2 regions of the Streptomyces sp. JN8 genome follow, and region 1 is predicted to be linked to the other one. Evidence: riboswitches for the same ligand, from Rfam matches in the RefSeq annotation. Region 1 holds a riboswitch; the other holds the start of a gene.
The links. A riboswitch is a leader RNA that binds a small molecule or an ion and turns the genes downstream of it on or off. The one in region 1 is predicted to bind S-adenosylmethionine.

Region 1 (7,517 bases):
GTGCCGCCGAGTCGGGCATGGGCCGCCGCAAGCTCATCCGCAACACGATGTTCGGCGCGCTGTCGCTCGTTCCGCTCTCCGGCATCGTCCTGCTGCGTGACATGGGCCCGCTGCCCGAGAAGAAGCTCCGGTCCACCATGTGGGCCAAGGGGCTTCAGCTCATCAACATGAACACGCACGAGCCGCTGCGTCCCGAGGACGTCGCGGTCGGTTCGCTGACCTTCGCGATGCCCGAGGGCCTCTCGGAGCACGACCACCACTTCCAGACCGAGATCGCCAAGGCCGCCCTGATGATCGTCCGGATCCAGCCGGAGGACATCAAGGACAAGCGCGAGCTCGAGTGGTCGCACGAGGGCATCGTCGCGTTCTCGAAGATCTGCACCCACGTGGGCTGCCCGATCTCCCTGTACGAGCAGCAGACGCACCACGTCCTCTGCCCGTGCCACCAGTCCACCTTCGACCTCTCCGACGGCGCCCGCGTCATCTTCGGCCCGGCCGGTCACGCCCTCCCGCAGCTGCGGATCGGCGTGAACGACAAGGGCTTCCTGGAGGCGCTCGGCGACTTCGACGAGCCCGTCGGCCCTGCCTTCTGGGAGCGCGGATGAGCACCGTGACCGATACGAAGAAAGCACCCGCAGGTGAGCGGGTGGCCGACTGGGCCGACGGACGCCTGGGGATCTACACGCTGGCCAAGGCCAACATGCGGAAGATCTTCCCGGACCACTGGTCCTTCATGCTCGGCGAGATCTGCCTCTACAGCTTCCTCATCATCATCCTGACGGGCGTCTATCTGACGATGTTCTTCCACCCGTCGATGAACGAGGTGGAGTACGTCGGACCGTACGTCCCGCTCCAGGGACAGCTGATGTCCGAGGCGTTCAACTCGACGATGCACATCTCGTTCGAGGTCCGCGGTGGTCTGCTCATCCGGCAGATCCACCACTGGGCGGCGCTGATCTTCCTCGCCGGCATGTTCGTGCACATGATGCGCGTGTTCTTCACGGGCGCGTTCCGCAAGCCGCGTGAGATCAACTGGCTGTTCGGCTTCCTGCTGTTCTTCCTGGGCATGTTCACCGGCTTCACCGGTTACTCGCTCCCGGACGACCTGCTCTCCGGCACCGGTGTCCGCTTCATGCAGGGCGCGATCCTGTCCGTCCCGGTCATCGGCACCTACCTGTCGATGTTCCTGTTCGGCGGGGAGTTCCCCGGCGGCGACTTCGTGGCCCGGTTCTACTCGGCCCACGTCCTGCTGCTGCCCGGCATCATGCTCGGCCTCGTGGTCGCCCACCTCATCCTGGTGTTCTTCCACAAGCACACGCAGTTCGCCGGCCCCGGCCGCACGAACAACAACGTCGTGGGCATGCCGCTGCTGCCGGTCTACATGGCCAAGGCCGGAGGCTTCTTCTTCCTGGTCTTCGGCGTCATCGCGATCATCGCGGCGGTCGCCTCGATCAACCCGATCTGGGCCATCGGCCCGTACCGGCCGGACCAGGTGTCCACCGGCGCCCAGCCCGACTGGTACATGGGCTTCGCCGAGGGTCTGATCCGTGTCATGCCGGGCTGGGAGATCAACCTCTGGGGCCACACGCTCGTCCTGGGCGTGATGATCCCGCTGGCGATCTTCCCGGCGGTCCTCGCGGCCATCGCGGTCTACCCGTTCATCGAGTCGTGGATCACCGGCGACAAGCGCGAGCACCACATCGCGCAGCGCCCGCGCAACGCTCCGACGCGCACCGCCTTCGGTGTCGCCTGGATCACCGCGTACATGATCATGCTCGTGGGTGGTGGAAACGACCTCTGGGCGACCCACTTCCACCTGTCGATCAACTCGATCACCTGGTTCGTGCGGATCTTCTTCTTCGTCGGCCCGGTCATCGCGTTCATCGCCACCAAGCGGATCTGCCTCGGCCTCCAGCGCCGCGACAAGGACAAGGTGCTGCACGGACGCGAGTCCGGCATCATCAAGCGCCTGCCGCACGGTGAGTTCGTCGAGATCCACGAGCCGCTCAGCCAGGGCGAGCTGCACCGCCTCACCGCGCACGAGCAGTACGACGCCGCGGAGCTTCCGGCGGGCGTCGACGAGAACGGCGTGGAGCGCAAGATCGGGCGCGTGGAGAAGCTCCGGATCAAGCTCAACAAGGGCTACTACGGCGGCGACAGCCAGGTCGCCAAGCCCACGGTCGAGGAGTACAAGGAGATCCAGAGCGGCCACGGCCACCACTGATCCCGGAACTCCCGACTTCCGACAAGTCGCCACGGTGAGAGCCCCGTCCATTCGATGGACGGGGCTCTTCGCCGTCCCCGCGGGTCGATAGGGTGGAGCCCTAGCCGTCACGTACTGACCAGGAGCTGCCATGAGCGCTGCGACCCCCGCTGGAGGACCTACGTCGGCGGGCCGCTCCTGGCCCGTCCTGCTGAACGGACTCCTCGACGGCAGGGACCTGTCCGCCGACGACACCGCCTGGGCGATGGACCTGATCATGAGCGGCGAGGCCACCGACGCGCAGATCGCCGGCTTCATGGTGGCGCTGCGCGCCAAGGGCGAGACCGTGCAGGAGATCGCCGGTCTCGTACGGACCATGTACGCGCACGCCAACGTGATCGAGGTGCCGGGGCCCGCCGTCGACATCGTCGGCACCGGCGGCGACGGCGCCAAGACGGTGAACATCTCCACGATGGCCTCGATCGTGGTCGCCGGCACGGGGACGAAGGTCGTCAAGCACGGCAACCGCGCCGCGTCCTCCGCCTCCGGCTCCTCCGACGTCCTGGAGAAGCTCGGCATCAACCTCAACCTGACCCCGCAGCGGGTCGCCGAGGTCGCCGAGGAGGCCGGCATCACCATCTGCTTCGCCGTGAAGTTCCACCCGTCGCTGCGGCACGTCGCCGCCGCGCGCGGTCAGCTGGGCATCCGGACCACGTTCAACGTCCTCGGCCCGCTGACCAACCCGGCCCGGGTGCGGGCCCAGGCCGTCGGGGTCGCCGACCCGCGGATGGCGCCCATCGTGGCCGGGGTCCTCGCCGAGCGCGGCAACTCCGCCCTGGTCTTCCGCGGCGACGACGGACTCGACGAGCTGACCACCACCTCCACCTCCCGGGTCTGGGTGGTCCGCGACGGCGCGGTCGCCGAGGAGCGCTTCGACCCGCGGGACGTCGGCATCGACCTGGTGCCCCTGGAGGCGCTGCGCGGCGCCGACGCCTCGTACAACGCCGACGTGGCCCGCCGCCTGCTCGCCGGCGAGACCGGTCCGGTGCGGGACGCCGTGCTGCTCAACGCGGCGGCGGCGCTCACCGCCCTGGAGCCCGGCGCCGGAACGCTGGCGGAGCGGCTGGCCGCGGGCATCGCGCGGGCGGCCGCGTCCATCGACTCCGGCGCGGCCCTCCGGTCCCTGGAGCGCTGGGTCGCCGCCAGCAACGCCTGACGGCGTTCCCCCTGACCCCGGTCCACCATGCGGACCGGGGTCTTGCGCTTCGGCGATCATGTGGCAGGATGCTCTACAGGTCACGAGTGACAGCGTTTTGGCCCCGGCTTGCTGTCCGGCAACCCTCCGTCCGTGGCGGGGTGCCCCGGGTGATGACCAGGCCGTAGGCAGCGAGGTCTACGGCAAGCGCGGACCCCTCGAACACCAGGGGTCCTGGTCTCTCGAGGAGCTTTTTCCGTGAGCAAGCGAATGCGATAGGGCGAGTACGCCCCTTCTTCACCCTCGGATCGTCGGATCAGGGTCACTTCTCCGTACCCCGTGCACCGCGGGCTTCCCCCGTGCACCCGTGTCCTCCGAGGCAACACCCCGTACCCCGCCGTGTCCGGCCGCGTACGGGTCCACCGAAGCCATTCCGCACCGCCCGCCGGGAGATACCGCCATGTCCGCACGCCCTGACGCCACCGCCGCCACCCTCGTCGAGACCGCGCCCGCCGTGACCGCCGCCGAGGCCGCCGACCCCTGCTGCGCCGCCCCGCTGCCCGTGCTCGGCCGGGACGTCACCGTCCCCCTCGTCACCGGCGGCGAGGTGACCTACGCGGCGCTCGACTACGCGGCCAGCGCGCCCGCCCTCCAGCGGGTCTGGGACGACGTCGCGGCCTACGCCCCCTACTACGGCAGCGTCCACCGCGGCGCGGGCTACCTCTCCCAGCTCTCCACCGACCTCTTCGAGAACAGCCGCGCCACCGTCGCCGAGTTCCTCGACTGCCGCCCCGGCGACCAGGTCGTCTTCACCCGTTCCACCACCGACTCGCTGAACCTGCTGGCCGCCACCCTCCCGGCCGACTGCCAGGTCTTCGTCTTCGAGACCGAGCACCACGCCTCGCTGCTGCCCTGGAGGGACGCCCGCGTCACCTACCTCAACGCGCCGCGCACCCCCGGGCAGGCCGTCGCCACCCTGGAGCGGGCGCTCGCCGACCGCGACCCCTACGGCCCCGCCCTGGTCTGCGTGACCGGCGCCTCCAACGTCACCGGCGAGCTGTGGCCGGTGAAGGAGCTCGCCGCCGCCGCGCACGCCCACGGCGCCCGGATCGTGCTCGACGCCGCCCAGCTGGCCCCGCACCACCCGGTCTCCGTCCAGGACCTCGACGTGGACTGGATCGCCTTCTCCGGGCACAAGCTGTACGCGCCCTTCGGCTCCGGCGTCCTCGCGGGCCGCGCCGACTGGCTCCAGGACTCCGAGCCCTACCTCGCGGGCGGCGGCGCCTCCCGCAAGGTGGCCCGCCGGGCCGACGGCGGTGTGGACGTGGAGTGGCACACCACCGCGGCCCGGCACGAGGCGGGCTCCCCGAACGTCATCGGCGTCTACTCCATCGCCTCCGCCTGCAAGGCCCTCACCGAGGCCGGCTTCGACCAGCTCGTCGCCCGCGAGCGCCACCTGATCGCGAAGGTCCGGGCGGGCCTGGCCGAGGTGCCCGAGGTCAGGGTGCTCTCGCTGTTCGGCGACGACGCCCCGCGCGTCGGCGTCATCTCCTTCGTCGTGGAGGGCTGGAACAGCTCGCACTTCGCCGCCGCGCTCTCCGCCGAGTACGGCATCGGCGTCCGCGACGGCCTCTTCTGCGCCCACCCGCTGGTCCGCACGCTGCTCGGCAGCGACCCGCAGGACCCGGGCGAGTGCGGCGCCCCCGAGGCCGCACCGGGGGAGAGGTCCCTCAACGCCATCCGGGTGAGCTTCGGAGCCGGCACCCCGGACGAGCACGTGGAGCGGTTCGTCGGCGCCGTGAAGGAGCTCGTCCGCGACGGCGCGCAGTGGAAGTACCGCACCGAGGACGGCCGCTGCGTCCCGGACCGCGGCTGAGCACTCACTCGTACGGGTGAAGGGGGCCTCCCCGGCGGGAGGCCCCCTTCACCCGTGCCCCGGACCTGTCTCAGGACTCCAGACCGATGGCGAAGGCCGCCTCCAGGTCGTGCTGGGAGTAGGTGCGGAAGGCGACGTGCGTGTCGGTGGCCTCGACGCCCGGGATCTTGCTGATGTTGCCGGGGATCACGTCGGCGAGGTCGTCGTGGCGCGGGACGCGGACCATGGCGATCAGGTCGTAGGTGCCGGTCACCGAGAAGACCTCGCTGACGCTGTCGAGCGCGGCGATCGACTCGGCGATCTCGGGGATGCGGTCCACGCTGGTCTTGATGAGCACGATCGCGGTGATCACGGCTGGCTTTCTCCCTCGGTCGCCGCGGTTGGGGCTTTCACTCTATCCCCACCCCGGTAGCGCCCCCAGGCGTACAGGAAGCCGACGGAGAAGCCCACCACATGGGCCAGATAGGCGACGCCGGGACCGGATCCGGCGGCCCGCGCGGCCAGCCACTGGAGCACGAACCAGAAGATCAGCACGATCCAGGCGGGGAAGCGCAGCGGCAGGAAGAAGAGGAAGGGGAAGAGACTGGTGACCCGGGAGCGCGGGAAGAGGAAGAGAAAGGCCCCGAGCACCCCGGAGATCGCCCCGGAGGCCCCGACCAGGGTCTGCTCGCTGCTCGCGTGCGCCACCGCGTACCCGACGAGGGCGAGGTAGCCCGTGCCCAGGTAGAACAGGGCGAACTCGACGGGACCCATGCGCTCCTCGGCCATCGCCCCGAAGACGTACAGGAACAGCATGTTTCCCAGCAGGTGGAGCCAGCTGCCGTGGACGAACAGCGCGGTGAGCGGGGTGAGCAGGGCGCGGGGCTCGCCGCTCATCAGCTCGGCGGGGACGACGCCCCAGCGCCGGAAGTACTCGCCCTGCGCCGCGAGGAGCTCGTCCCCCGTGCCGTACACCGGATCGAGCCCGGAGACCGGGCCGATCACGAAGAGCAGGCAGCAGGCGGCGATCAGTCCGTACGTCACCGTGGGCCCGCTGCGGAGGCCCCGCCAGGACCCCTGGACACCGCGGACCGCACCTCGCCAGTCGATCATGGACAGATCATGGCGTACCGGGGCCGAACTGGACAGAGTGCCTCGCCGTGCCCCCGCGTACCGGCGAGGCCGTAGGGTAACGGGCAGTACGACCGCAGTTCGACGGCGCACCGCGGCTCCCGCACCTGGTACCCCGCAACAGGAAGAAGGACGGCACGATGACGACGGTTCCCCTGCCGACCGACGAGACCCGCTGGCGCTGCACTCTCTGCGGCAACCTGACCCGCTTCGACGTGACGCGATCCTCCAAGGTCGTCGAGTACGTCCATCTGGACCTCGCGGGAGAGCCGACGGTCGAGGAGCGGCAGGTGGTCAGTGAGACCATCGAGTCGGTCCGCTGCCGCTGGTGCAACGCGGTGGACCAGATCGAACTGGTGGACAGGCCGGGCGCCGCCTCCTGAGGGACGGCGCGGACGACATAGGGGTGACGGATCGTGGAGCAGCCCGCGCACGGTGGAGAGCCGGCCGGCGCGGCAGGTGACGCTGCCGAGACGCTCGACCACCCACTGCCGGAAGGCGTACGGCGGCGGGTCGTCGCGCTGGTCGCCGACGCCTTCGGCGGCCTGACCGTCGCCGAGCTGCCCGCCCCCCTGAGGCAGTACGCCCGGTTCACCGCGAGCCGGCGCGCCAAGTTCGCCGGGAACGCCATGGCGGCCGCCCTGGAGAGCGATCCGCTGTTCCGGCAGCGGATCGGCGAGCGCTTCCGGCAGGGTCAGCCCGAACTGGCCGGAGCGGTCGAGACCGGCACCCCGCCCGCCGCCGCCGACCCCGTCGACGTGGCGGCCGCGGCCTACGTCCTGCGTCCGCCCGGTTGGGTCAAGCTGGTGGCGGCCGCGGGCGAGGAGGCCCAGCGCGTCGACGCCGAGCGTGCCGACGAGGCGGGCCGCCGGGAACTGGAGCGGCTCCGCGAGGAGCTCGACGCCGCCCGGGACCGGGCGCGCGGCGAGACCGAGCAGCTGCGCCACGACCTGGAGGCGGCCCGGAAGGAAGCGGAATCGCTTCACCGCAAGCTGCGCAGCGCCCAGAGCGACGTGAAGCGCGGTGAGGCGGCGCTGCGGCGCGTCCAGGGCGAGATCGACGCGGCGAAGGCGGAGTCGGCGGCCCAGGTGTCCGCCGCGGAGAGCGAGACCCGGCGGCTCAAGGCCCGGCTG
Region 2 (7,517 bases), 2.2 Mb from region 1:
GGCTCGCGCGGGACGTCGTACAGGTGGTGGTGGAGGAACCAGAGGACCGAGTTCGCGATGCCGTTGTAGGCGTCGGAGTACACCTCGGGGTCGATGTCCAGCATCCGGACGCCCGGCTCGCCGATCCCGCGCCGGACGGCCTCCCGGTCGCCCTCGCCGAGGGCGGCGCAGACCCAGAGGCTGTCCTGCGAGGAGACGGCGCTCAGCCCGGAGACCAGGCCGCCGCCGCCCCTGCGGGCGTCGAGCTCTCCGTCCTCGCCGCGCACGTACGAGACGGGTCCACGGTTCGATGCCACGAGCACAGATGCCATGGGGCGAACCTAGCCCGTCCGGTAAACGCTCAAACGTACGTATACGAGCCGGGGGGATCCGGCCACGGACGGTGGCCGGACCTCCCGGGGGCGTCAGCCCTCGCGGCGGCCGCGCATCGCGGCCTTGGCCACCGCGCCGGTCGCGGCGAGGGCGAGGCCCAGTGCGCCCAGCAGCCACAGGCGCTCGCCGTTGCCGCCGGTCTCGGCCATCGCGCCGCCGGTGCCCCGGGGGCCTGGGGCCGGGGGCGCGAAGTCCGGCTCGTCGTCGGCGGCGGCCGGAGCGGGCTCGGCGGGGGGAGGCGTCGGGTCCGCCGGGGTGGGCGAGGGGTCCTCGGCGGCCGGCGTCGGGTCCGCTCGTGTCGGCGTCGGCGTCGGCGTCGGCGTCGGCGTGGGCGTGGGAGTGGGGGGAGGCGTGGGCGTCGGCTTCGGGCGGTCGAGGTCGGCGGCCGCGGCGCAGGCCGGGTCCGTGCTGCCGTCGCCGCAGGTGGAGCGGGGCGTCTCGGCCGTCACGCCGCCGAGGAGCCGGCCGTCGCCGGCCGGCCGGTTCCGCACCTTCACCGAGTAGGTGACGGTGGCCGTCCTCCCGGCCGGGACGGTCCCCCGGTAGCCGATCCGGGGCGCCGTGTACGTCGCCGTGCCCAGGTCCGCCCGCACGTCGCCCCGGTAGTCGGCGTCGTCGAGGATCCCGGTGAGGTCGTCGCCGAAGCGGGCGTCCGGGTGGTCGAGGGTGCCCGTGTTCCGTGCGGTGATCGTGTACGTCAGGGTGTCGCCCGGCTTCGCCGTGCGCGGGCTGACCGTCTTGGTGATCTCCAGGTCGGGGACCGGCACGGAGAAGGCGAGCGAGGAGGCGACGAAGGCGGCGCCGCGCGCCGAGAGGGTCAGGTCGGCCGAGACGGCGCCCTGCGGGACGGCGGCCTCGGGCAGGGCGAGGGCCGTCGCTCCGCCGCCCGGGCCGTCGGCCCGGCGGGGGGCGCCGGTCCTGCCGGTCTCGCTGGTCCTGCTGGTCTTGCTGGTTCCGCCGGTTCTGCCGTTCTCGGTGGTCCCGCCGGTCCCGCCCGTGTGGGACCCGGCGGTCTCGGCGCCGCCGGCGTGGAGGGCGTCGCCCGGGGCGTTCAGGGCGCCCGCGTGCGTGGTGAAGCCGGCCCGTGCGGCGCCGCCGCTCCGGCGGAAGCCGTCCACGGTGACCGTGGTCGCGGGGGAGCCCGGGCGCTGGACGACGTGGCCGCCGTAGACGTACACGTTCCGTCGCTCGGGGGCGCGGACGGGGTCGGGTCCGGGGAACCGGTGGACCACGGTGAGCGACCAGCCCGCCTCGCAGCCCGGGCCCTCGGCCGTCCAGATGTTGCCGACGGCCACCTGCCGGTCCGTCCCGGTCGTGCCCGAGAAGGCGGCCGTCACGTCCGACTCGCCCGTGTAGTGGTGCGGGCCGTCGGCGCCGGCCGGGTCGGCCGCCATGCTGTCGATCGAGACCGGGGTCGCCGCGCCCGTCCCCACCCTGATCACGGGAGCGGTCGTCGTGGGGTCGCCGGGGGAGCGCCCGGCGTCCGCGCCGGTGGGGGCGCAGCGCTTCAGCCGCGTGCCGTCCGGTGCCCGGTACGTGCCGTCGTCGCCGCCCCAGAAGAGCCGGGCGTACGCCACCTCGGCGCCCGCCGGGACGTGCACCCGGGCGGTGCTGGAGCCGTGGCCGCCGCCCAGGCCGGCGGCGTCGGTCCGCCGCGTCACCGGGGTGCCGCCGCCGTCCGGGCCCGGGCGGCCCATGACCGTGTTGCCGGTCATCGTGAAGTCGCCGTACAGGGAGGCGCCGTACCGCTTGCCGAACGGTTCGACGGCGTCCGCGGCGGCCGGCCCCGCCGCGGTGAACGCGAGCGAGCCCGCCGCCAGTCCGACGGCCACGGCGGCCGCGAGCACCCTGCCCAGGTGATGTTGTCTGAAGCGCATAAAAGAGGAATGTATGCAAAACGGATCATCGTGGGGCGTATCGCCACGCGGGCGGGGCGGCGTGGGGCGGCCGCACCGGGGCGGGCGGCGCGACGGCGCCGCGCGGGCCGCGCGTCGGGCGGGGCCTCCGCGGGGTCAGGCCACGCGGCGGCGGGCGTACTCCGCGATCTCCGCCATCGGCGGCCGCTCCTCCGTGTCCACCGCGTACGTCCGCGGCTCGAAGCCCTTCTCGCCCCGCTCGAACTGCGTCAGCCGCGGCCGCACCAGATGCCCCCGCGAGAGCCGCAGCTGCGCCGTCCGGTAGATCGCCGCGGCCATCCGTCCCAGCGCGAGACCGTCCTGGTGCCGGTGCTTGCGGACCCCCACGTCCACCTGCGCGAGCGCGTCGAGCCCCACCGTGTGCAGGGCGTCCACGAGCAGACCCAGCTCCACCCCGTAGCCCACCGGGAACGGGAGCCGTTCGAGGAGGGAGCGCCGGGCCGCGTACTCGCCGCCCAGCGGCTGGACGAAACCGGCCAGCTGCGGCCAGTGCAGATTGAGGAGCGGCCGGGCCACCAGCTCCGTCACCCGGCCCCCCTGGCCGGGGGTGTCCCCGAACGGGCGGTCGTACATCGCCTTCACGAAGTCCACGTCCGGGTCGGTCAGGAGCGGACCCACGATCCCCGACACGAAGTCCGCCGAGAAGTCCCGCAGGTCCGCGTCGACGAAGCACACCACGTCCCCGGTCGTCGCCATCAGCGACCGCCACAGGACCTCGCCCTTGCCCGGCACGGCCGGTATCCGCGGGAGCACCGCGTCCCGCGCCACCACCCGCGCCCCGGCCGCTGCCGCCACCTCCGCCGTGCGGTCCGTGGAGCCCGAGTCGACCACCACCAGCTCGTCGACGAGCGGCACCGCCTCCGACATCAGCTCGCGCCGGATCACGGCGACGATGTCCCCCACCGTCGCCTCCTCGTTCAGCGCCGGCAGGACGACGCTGACCTTCGTGTTCCGCTTGGCGGCGAGGATCCGCTCCAGCGGCCGGTCCGCCACGGACCAGGACCGCCGGTCCAGCCAGCGTTCCACCTCTTCCAGCACGTGATCTCCATCTCGCGGTTCGGACGGCCGGTCCAAGCGTCCGGGCCTTCGGTTACAGTCTTGAACAACGCGGATGCCCGATGCACGTCGGGGTGCCGCCCGCGTCGGAGCGCAGGAACGAAAGTCCACCGCGCTTCACAATCGAATACCGCTCATCCAGAGGGGCAGAGGGAAACGGCCCGTTGAAGCCCCGGCAACCCTCCAGTCGGTTTGTCTCGTACTCCATCGAGGCCCCCGGCTAGGGAAGGTGCCAAATCCGTCTCATGGCGAAAAATTCGTCATGGGAAAGATGAGGAGAAAGGGCCTCGCCTCCATGGCTGTACAGACTGCTACCCCCGCCGCCACCTCGGTCGACCTCGGTCCCGCGTCGGGACTCTCCTGTCGCGAATGCGGTGAAGTCTTCCCGCTCGGTCCGATCTTCGCCTGCGAGCTCTGTTTCGGACCGCTCGAAGTGGCCTACGACCTCCCCACCGGCGACCCCGAGGCGCTGCGCAAGCAGATCGAGGCCGGCCCCGCCAACATCTGGCGCTACGCCCCGCTGCTGCCCGTCCCTGCCGACGTCGCCGACAAGCCGAACCTGAACCCGGGCTGGACCAAGCTCGTCCAGGCCGACAACCTCGCCCGCGAGATCGGCGTCGCCCCCGGCAGGCTCTTCGTCAAGGACGACTCCGGCAACCCGACCCACTCCTTCAAGGACCGGGTCGTCGCCCAGGCCATCGAGGCCGCCCGCGCCTTCGGCTTCACCACCCTCTCCTGCTCCTCCACCGGCAACCTGGCCGGCGCCGTCGGCGCCGCCGCCGCGCGCGCCGGCTTCCGCTCCTGCGTGTTCATCCCGCACGACCTGGAGCAGGGCAAGGTCGTCATGGCCGGTGTCTACGGCGGTGACCTCGTCGCCATCGAGGGCAACTACGACGACGTCAACCGCTTCTGCTCCGAGCTCATCGGCGACCCGCTGGGCGAGGGCTGGGGCTTCGTCAACGTCAACCTCCGCCCGTACTACGGCGAGGGCTCCAAGACACTGGCGTACGAGATCTGCGAGCAGCTCGGCTGGGTCATCCCCGACCAGCTCGTCATCCCGATCGCCTCCGGCTCCCAGCTCACCAAGATCGACAAGGGCCTCCAGGAGCTGATCAAGCTGGGCCTCGTCGAGGACAAGCCCTACAAGATCTTCGGCGCCCAGGCCGAGGGCTGCTCCCCGGTGTCCGCGGCCTACAAGGCCGGACACGACGTCGTGCGTCCGCAGAAGCCGAACACGATCGCCAAGTCCCTGGCGATCGGCAACCCGGCCGACGGCCCGTACGTCCTCGACATCGCCCGCCGCACCGGCGGCGCCGTGGAGGACGTGAACGACGAGCAGGTCGTGGACGCGATCAAGCTCCTCGCGCAGACCGAGGGCATCTTCGCCGAGACCGCGGGCGGCGTGACCGTCGGCGTCGCGCGGAAGCTCGTCGAGAACGGCCTGATCGACCCGAACCTCACCACGGTCGTCCTCAACACCGGCGACGGGCTCAAGACCCTGGACGCGGTGGCCGACACCTCTCAGGCGACCGTCACCATCCGCCCGAGCCTGGACGCGTTCCGCGACGCCGGCCTCGCCCACTGAGCCCGTCCGCACTCCAGGCCCACTGAAAGGTTACGAAGACATGGCCGTGAACGTCCGCATCCCCACCATCCTCCGCACGTACACGGGCGGGCAGTCCGAGGTCCAGGCCGAGGGCGCGACCCTCGCCGAGGTCATCGCGGACCTGGAGAAGAACCACACGGGCATCGCCGCCCGCGTCCTCGACGACCAGGGCAAGCTGCGCCGCTTCGTCAACGTCTACGTGAACGACGACGACGTGCGCTTCGAGCAGGGCCTGGAGACGGCCACCCCGGCCGGCGCCGGCGTCTCGATCATCCCGGCCGTCGCCGGAGGCTGCTGAGCCCCTCCGGGACCACCGGTTGTCCCGTCTCTCTTGAATTGCCCCTTCCGCGCGTAAAAGCGGAAGGGGCAATTCTGCATGGTTGAGCGCGGTAGAGTTGGGGAAGTCCCCTCCGCTGCCCATGCCGGGCGCATATGAGAATGCGTCCCCGCACGACAAGAAGCAGCCAAAGTGTGTGCGCGTTGTGTACCTTCTGCGCGCTTTGCCGGGCCCGACTTGCCCGGTCATCCAAGGGAATCTCCCCAATTCGTCTTTCCAGGGCGCCCAGAATTCTCGCTCGAATGACCTGTTGCAGAGGGCAGTTGGGCAGATACATTCAGCCGCGGTCGACGCGTTCCGGCGCAGGGTCTGACCCGGGTTCCGCGAAGTGCGGGTCCCGCGCAAGGGCCAGTAATAGGGGAGTTAGGCATGGCTCAGGGCACCGTCAAGTGGTTCAACGCGGAGAAGGGCTACGGCTTCATCGCGGTCGACGGTGGTGCGGATGTTTTCGTCCACTACAGCGCGATCCAGATGGATGGCTACCGCAGCCTCGAAGAGGGACAGCGAGTCGAGTTCGAGATCTCGCAGGGCCAGAAGGGTCCGCAGGCGGACATGGTCAAGCTCGCCGTCTGAGCGCGGCGCGATCGGCCACCGACGCAACGCCGTCGAGGGGTCCGCATCCCTGAGGGGATGCGGACCCCTCGCGCGTTCCCCGGCCCCCTCCGCACCGCTCCGTGCCTGGTCCGGAGCCGTTCCGCGCCCCTCGCGCGCCCCTCCCGCCACCCCCCTCCCCGTATCCCGATCATCGAGAGTCGCTTGCACTCTCATAGGGCGAGTGCTAATCATTGGCGTTAGCACTCGGAAGGTGAGAGTGCTACGAGGATCGGGCAGACGAGGCCGCCGGCCGGGTGGGGCAAGGAACCACGCGGAGTCGCGGAGGCCGTCCGTCGCGGGCGTCGGCGCGGTCCTGGAGCGTTATCCACCCCATGTCCGGGAGGACCACTTCACATGGCCAAGATCATCGCGTTCGACGAGGAGGCCCGGCGCGGTCTCGAGCGCGGCATGAACCAGCTCGCTGACGCCGTCAAGGTCACCCTCGGCCCCAAGGGCCGCAACGTCGTCCTCGAGAAGAAGTGGGGCGCCCCCACGATCACCAACGATGGTGTCTCCATCGCCAAGGAGATCGAGCTCGAGGACCCGTACGAGAAGATCGGCGCCGAGCTGGTCAAGGAAGTCGCCAAGAAGACGGACGACGTCGCCGGCGACGGTACGACCACCGCCACCGTTCTCGCCCAGGCGCTCGTCCGCGAGGGCCTGCGCAACGTTGCCGCGGGTGCCAACCCGATGGCCCTCAAGCGCGGTATCGAGAAGGCCGTCGAGGCCGTCTCCGGCGCCCTGCTCGAGCAGGCGAAGGATGTCGAGACCAAGGAGCAGATCGCTTCGACGGCCTCCATCTCCGCCGCCGACACCCAGATCGGCGAGCTCATCGCCGAGGCGATGGACAAGGTCGGCAAGGAAGGCGTCATCACCGTCGAGGAGTCGCAGACCTTCGGGCTCGAGCTGGAGCTCACCGAGGGTATGCGCTTCGACAAGGGCTACATCTCGGCGTACTTCGCCACCGACATGGAGCGCATGGAGGCGTCGCTCGACGACCCCTACCTCCTGATCGTCAACTCCAAGATCTCCTCCGTGAAGGACCTGCTCCCGCTCCTGGAGAAGGTCATGCAGTCGGGCAAGCCGCTGCTGATCATCGCCGAGGACGTCGAGGGCGAGGCCCTGTCGACCCTGGTCGTCAACAAGATCCGCGGCACCTTCAAGTCCGTCGCGGTCAAGGCCCCGGGCTTCGGCGACCGTCGCAAGGCCATGCTGAACGACATCGCCATCCTCACCGGCGGCACGGTCATCTCCGAGGAGGTCGGCCTGAAGCTGGAGAACGCGGGCCTCGACCTGCTGGGCCGCGCCCGCAAGGTCGTCATCACCAAGGACGAGACCACCATCGTCGACGGTGCCGGTGACAGCGAGCAGGTCGCCGGTCGCGTGAACCAGATCCGCGCCGAGATCGAGAACTCCGACTCGGACTACGACCGCGAGAAGCTCCAGGAGCGCCTCGCGAAGCTGGCCGGCGGCGTGGCCGTCATCAAGGCCGGCGCCGCGACCGAGGTCGAGCTCAAGGAGCGCAAGCACCGCATCGAGGACGCCGTGCGCAACGCGAAGGCGGCCGTCGAGGAGGGCATCGTCGCCGGCGGCGGCGTGGCCCTGCTCCAGGCGTCGACCGTCTTCGAGAAGCTCG

Region 2: it holds a riboswitch for S-adenosylmethionine, as region 1 does, so the genes downstream of both, thrC (threonine synthase) here and ACY0MR_RS26370 (aminotransferase class V-fold PLP-dependent enzyme) in region 1, are expected to answer to the same signal.

What each region holds. Positions count from the first base shown of each region.
Region 1 is NZ_CM147852.1:5,983,914-5,991,430, forward strand. Features, by position in the region: gene qcrA (cytochrome bc1 complex Rieske iron-sulfur subunit) at 1-605, shown strand, start outside; gene qcrB (cytochrome bc1 complex cytochrome b subunit) at 602-2,224, shown strand; gene trpD (anthranilate phosphoribosyltransferase) at 2,355-3,419, shown strand; SAM riboswitch class IV at 3,498-3,614, shown strand; gene ACY0MR_RS26370 (aminotransferase class V-fold PLP-dependent enzyme) at 3,859-5,274, shown strand; gene ACY0MR_RS26375 (Lrp/AsnC family transcriptional regulator) at 5,345-5,626, opposite strand; gene ACY0MR_RS26380 (rhomboid family intramembrane serine protease) at 5,623-6,366, opposite strand; gene ACY0MR_RS26385 (hypothetical protein) at 6,525-6,767, shown strand; gene ACY0MR_RS26390 (NYN domain-containing protein) at 6,801-7,517, shown strand, end outside.
Region 2 is NZ_CM147852.1:3,823,485-3,831,001, reverse strand. Features, by position in the region: gene ACY0MR_RS16675 (alpha,alpha-trehalose-phosphate synthase (UDP-forming)) at 1-311, opposite strand, end outside; gene ACY0MR_RS16670 (DUF7927 domain-containing protein) at 405-2,249, opposite strand; gene ACY0MR_RS16665 (glucosyl-3-phosphoglycerate synthase) at 2,385-3,326, opposite strand; SAM riboswitch class I at 3,476-3,622, shown strand; gene thrC (threonine synthase) at 3,616-4,929, shown strand; gene ACY0MR_RS16655 (MoaD/ThiS family protein) at 4,970-5,248, shown strand; gene ACY0MR_RS16650 (cold-shock protein) at 5,657-5,860, shown strand; gene groL (chaperonin GroEL) at 6,236-7,517, shown strand, end outside.